2 regions of the Streptomyces sp. NPDC020958 genome follow, and region 1 is predicted to be linked to the other one. Evidence: riboswitches for the same ligand, from Rfam matches in the RefSeq annotation. Region 1 holds a riboswitch; the other holds the start of a gene.

Evidence for each region. A riboswitch is a leader RNA that binds a small molecule or an ion and turns the genes downstream of it on or off. The one in region 1 is predicted to bind glycine.
Region 2: linked by a shared signal. The riboswitch ahead of gcvP (aminomethyl-transferring glycine dehydrogenase) and the one ahead of gcvT (glycine cleavage system aminomethyltransferase GcvT) in region 1 are both predicted to bind glycine.

What each region holds. Positions count from the first base shown of each region.
Region 1 covers NZ_JBVHFU010000002.1:288,686-290,880, reverse strand. Annotated here, with positions in the region: gene gcvT (glycine cleavage system aminomethyltransferase GcvT) at 76-1,203, opposite strand; glycine riboswitch at 1,264-1,372, opposite strand; glycine riboswitch at 1,373-1,472, opposite strand; gene ACZ3KP_RS07175 (AAA family ATPase) at 1,656-2,195, shown strand, end outside.
Region 2 covers NZ_JBVHFU010000001.1:10,526-12,720, forward strand. Annotated here, with positions in the region: gene ACZ3KP_RS00060 (PRC-barrel domain-containing protein) at 46-426, opposite strand; glycine riboswitch at 541-635, shown strand; gene gcvP (aminomethyl-transferring glycine dehydrogenase) at 810-2,195, shown strand, end outside.

The DNA.
Region 1 (2,195 bases):
GGGAGTGCTGGTGAAGGGGGAACTGCGGAAGGCGTGCGCGAGCGGCGACGATGTGCTCGGCGTCACCTGCGGTGGCTACTTCTGGCGCTTGTAGAACGGCAGCGGCACGACCTCGTACGGCTCGTGACTGCCCCGGATGTCCACGCCGACCCCGGCCGTGCCGGGCGCCGAGTGCGCCGCGTCGACGTACGCCATCGCGATCGGCCTGCCCAGGGTGGGGGAGGGGGCACCGGAGGTGACCTCGCCGATCACCTTGCCGGCGGCGACCACCGGGTAACCGGCGCGCGGCACCCGGCGGCCCTCGGCGACCAGGCCGACGAGGACGCGCGGCGGGTCCGACTCCGCGCGGGCGGCCGCCTCGGTGAGCGCCTCGCGCCCCACGAAGTCGCCCTCCTTGTCGAACTTCACCACCCGGCCGAGCCCGGCGTCGAAGGGGGTCAGCGAGGCGGTGAGCTCATGGCCGTAGAGCGGCATGCCCGCTTCGAGCCGCAGGGTGTCCCGGCAGGACAGGCCGCAGGGCACCAGCCCCGCCGGCCTGCCCGCCTCGGTCAGGGCCTGCCACAGCTCCACCGCGTGCTCCGGCTTCACGAACAGCTCGAAGCCGTCCTCGCCGGTGTACCCGGTGCGGGCGATCAGCGCCGGGACCCCGGCGACGGTGCCGGGCAGCCCGGCGTAGTACTTGAGGCCGTCCAGGTCGGCGTCGGTGAGGGACTTCAGGATCCCGGGCGACTCGGGCCCCTGGACGGCGATCAGGGCGTACGCGTCCCGGTCGTCGCGCACCTCGGCGTCGAAGCCGGCGGAACGCTCCCGCAGCGCGTCGAGGACCACCTGGGCGTTGGAGGCGTTGGCGACCACCAGGTACTCGGTGTCGGCCGTGCGGTAGACGATCAGGTCGTCCAGGATGCCGCCGTCGGCCCGGCAGATCATGGTGTAGCGGGCGCGCCCCGGCCCGACGGAGGCGATGTTCCCGACCAGGGCGTGGTTCAGCAGCCCGGCCGCCTCGGGCCCGGTCACGGTGATCTCGCCCATGTGGGAGAGGTCGAAGAGGCCGGCCGCGGTGCGCACCGCGAGGTGCTCGTCGCGCTCCGAGCCGTAGCGCAGGGGCATGTCCCAGCCGGCGAAGTCGGTCATGGTCGCGCCGAGCGAGCGGTGCAGGGCATCGAGCGCGGTGCGGCGGGGTGCGGCGGAATCGGTACTGCTCATCGGTCGGTCGTCTCCCAAGGGTCCCAAAGGCGTGACAGGCGAGGGCGGTCCTCCCCGCTGTCCTCCCCATCTGTCATCGGAACCTGAGAGGTTCGCCCTGACCCACGCGGGGGCACGGCTTGCACCTTGGGTGGAGCCACTGACACAGCGGCCCGCTTTTCAGATGTGCCTCGCCCGCGCGGTAACGGGGCCTGAGAGATTCAAGGGAGGGACTTGCTCCTTCGGCGCCCCGGGCACCGTGGTGCCGGGGACTCTCCCGCGCGGATTCAAGCGGCCGGTATGCAGTTGGCGCGGACATCATTGCACGCCGTCCGCGGCCGCGGCAGGCCGGACGTGCCGCGCTCCTTTGTGACGGGCCTGTGGCAGGAAGCGAACGGAACCGCGAGACACCGTGCATTACCTTCTCTTTACATTATGTGGGGAAAACCTTTCCTGAACCCCCAGGGAGGACGATCACGGTGACAAGGACCACGGCGTACGCGACCACGACGGGCATCGCCCTGCCCGGACAGCCGACGGCCCCGGCCCGCGAGCGGTGCGGCGATCTCCCCGTCGCACCGGTCGTCCGCGACCTGCGCGACCGCGCCGGCCACAGCCCGCACGGCCTGCGCTTCGGCCCCCGTGACCTGGTCGTGGTCACCGGGCTGCCGGGCAGCGGGAAGTCCACGCTGATGCGGCGCACCGTCCAGGGCACACGGATCGACTCCCAGGACACCCGCGACCGCTGGGACGCCCGGCTGGCCCGCTTCCTGCCGTACGCCGTCTACCGGCCGCTGGTCCGCCTCGCCCACTACGCCACCCTGCGCCGCGCCCTGCGCACCGGCGAGGGCGTGGCCGTGCACGACTGCGGAACACAGGTCTGGGTGCGCGACTGGCTGGCCCGGGAGGCGCGCCGCCGCGGCGCCACCCTGCACCTGCTGCTGCTCGACGTCACGCCGGACACGGCCCTCGACGGCCAGCGCGAGCGCGGCCGGGGTGTCTCGCGGTACGCC
Region 2 (2,195 bases), on a different contig from region 1:
GGCTGGGCGGGGCGTGGTGGCCGGTCGGCGCCACCGGGCCGGGCGCTATGCCCCGGCGTCCTCCGTGCCCGCCAGCTTGCCGAAGTCGTGGTCCGGGTGGGGGCGCGGCGGGACAGGGGTGTCCAGGCCGTAGTGGTGGTAGAGCTGGAGCTCCTGCTCGGGCGACAGATGGCGGCCCACGCCGAAGTCCGGGGCGTCCTTGATCAACGCCCGGTCGAAGGGGACGTGCAGGGTTCCCTCGACCAGTTCGCTGGGCTCCAGGGGCACGAACGCGTCCCGGGAGAACAGGCCGGTGCGTATGGCCGCCCACTCCGGCACGCCCGTCGCGTCGTCGAGGTACACCTCGTCGATCGTGCCGATCTTCGTACCGTTGCGGTCGAACGCCTTGCGGCCGATCAGGTTGCGCGGATCGATGTCGGTCTGCACGGGCCCTCCTCTTGGTCGCACCTCATCCGTAAGCACTACAAAAGAGCACATTCAATGCGGCGGCCACTCGAAGACCCGTGCGCTGCCCCCGCTGGTAGGCTGGCAAGCGGCTGCTGACCCCGTGCGGGAGAGTCCTTCGGGCAAACCGGAGGCGCCGAAGGAGCAAATCCTCCCCGGAATCTCTCAGGCCCACGTACCGCACGGACGAGGTCACTCTGGAAAGCAGGGCGGACGTCGACGGTGTCCGCCCTCACCGACGGTGCAAGCCGGAGCCCTCGGGCGTCCGGCGAAGCTCTCAGGTTGAGATGACAGAGGGGGAGGCCGTCGGGGTACCCGTGCCGGGGTGCCCCTCGAAGGTCGCGTCAGACCAGGAGGCCTCCGCAATGACCGCCCACCGCCCCACGCTCTCCGAACTCGAACAGGGGATTCCCTTCGAGCAGCGTCACATCGGGCCCGACCAGGAGGCGCGGGCCAAGATGCTCGCGCAGGTCGGCTACGGCTCGCTGGACGAGCTGACGGCAGCCGCCGTGCCGGACGTGATCAAGAACGCCGACCGCCTGGAGCTGCCCGGTGCCCGCACCGAGGCCGAGGTGCTGGCCGAGCTGCGCTCGCTCGCCGACCGCAACCAGGTGCTCGGCTCGATGATCGGCCTGGGCTACTACGGCACCTTCACCCCGCCCGTCATCCTGCGCAACGTGATGGAGAACCCCGCCTGGTACACGGCCTACACGCCGTACCAGCCGGAGATCTCCCAGGGCCGGCTGGAAGCCCTGCTGAACTTCCAGACCGCGGTCGCCGACCTCACCGGGCTGCCCACCTCCGGCGCCTCGCTGCTCGACGAGGGCACGGCCGCCGCCGAGGCCGTGGCCCTGTCGCTGCGCATGGGCAAGAACAAGAAGGGCGTCTACGTCGTCGACGCGGACGCGCTGCCGCAGACCATCGCCGTGATCCGGACCCGGGCCGAGCCGACGGGCCTGGAGGTCGTGGTCGCCGACCTCGCCGACGGCATCCCGGCGGACCTCGCCGCGCGTGAGATCAACGGCGTGCTCGTCCAGTACCCCGGCGCCTCCGGTGCCGTACGCGACATCAAGCCCGTCATCGAGCAGGCGCACGAGCTCGGCGCGCTCGTCACCGTCGCCGCCGACCTGCTCGCGCTGACCCTGCTGGCCTCGCCGGGCGAGCTGGGTGCCGACATCGCCGTCGGCACCACCCAGCGGTTCGGCGTGCCGATGGGCTTCGGCGGGCCGCACGCCGGCTACATGGCCGTCCGCGAGAAGTTCGCGCGCAGCCTGCCCGGCCGCCTCGTGGGCGTGTCCGTGGACGCCGACGGGAACAAGGCCTACCGGCTCGCGCTGCAGACCCGTGAGCAGCACATCCGCCGGGAGAAGGCCACCAGCAACATCTGCACCGCCCAGGTGCTGCTCGCGGTGATGGCCGGCATGTACGCGGTCTACCACGGCCCCGAGGGGCTCAGGGCCATCGCCCGGCGCACCCACCGGTACGCCACCGTCCTCGCCGCCGGGCTCACGGCAGGCGGTGTCGAGATCGTGCACGGCGCCTACTTCGACACCCTCACCGCCCGGGTGCCCGGCAAGGCCGCCGAGATCGTCGCCGCCGCCCGCGAGAACGGTGTCAACCTGCGGCTCGTCGACGCCGACCACGTCTCCATGGCCTGTGACGAGACCACCACGCGCGCCCAGCTGGCCGCCGTCTGGGCCGCCTTCGGAGTCGAGGGCGACGTCGAGGCGCTCGACGCGGTCGCCGAGGAC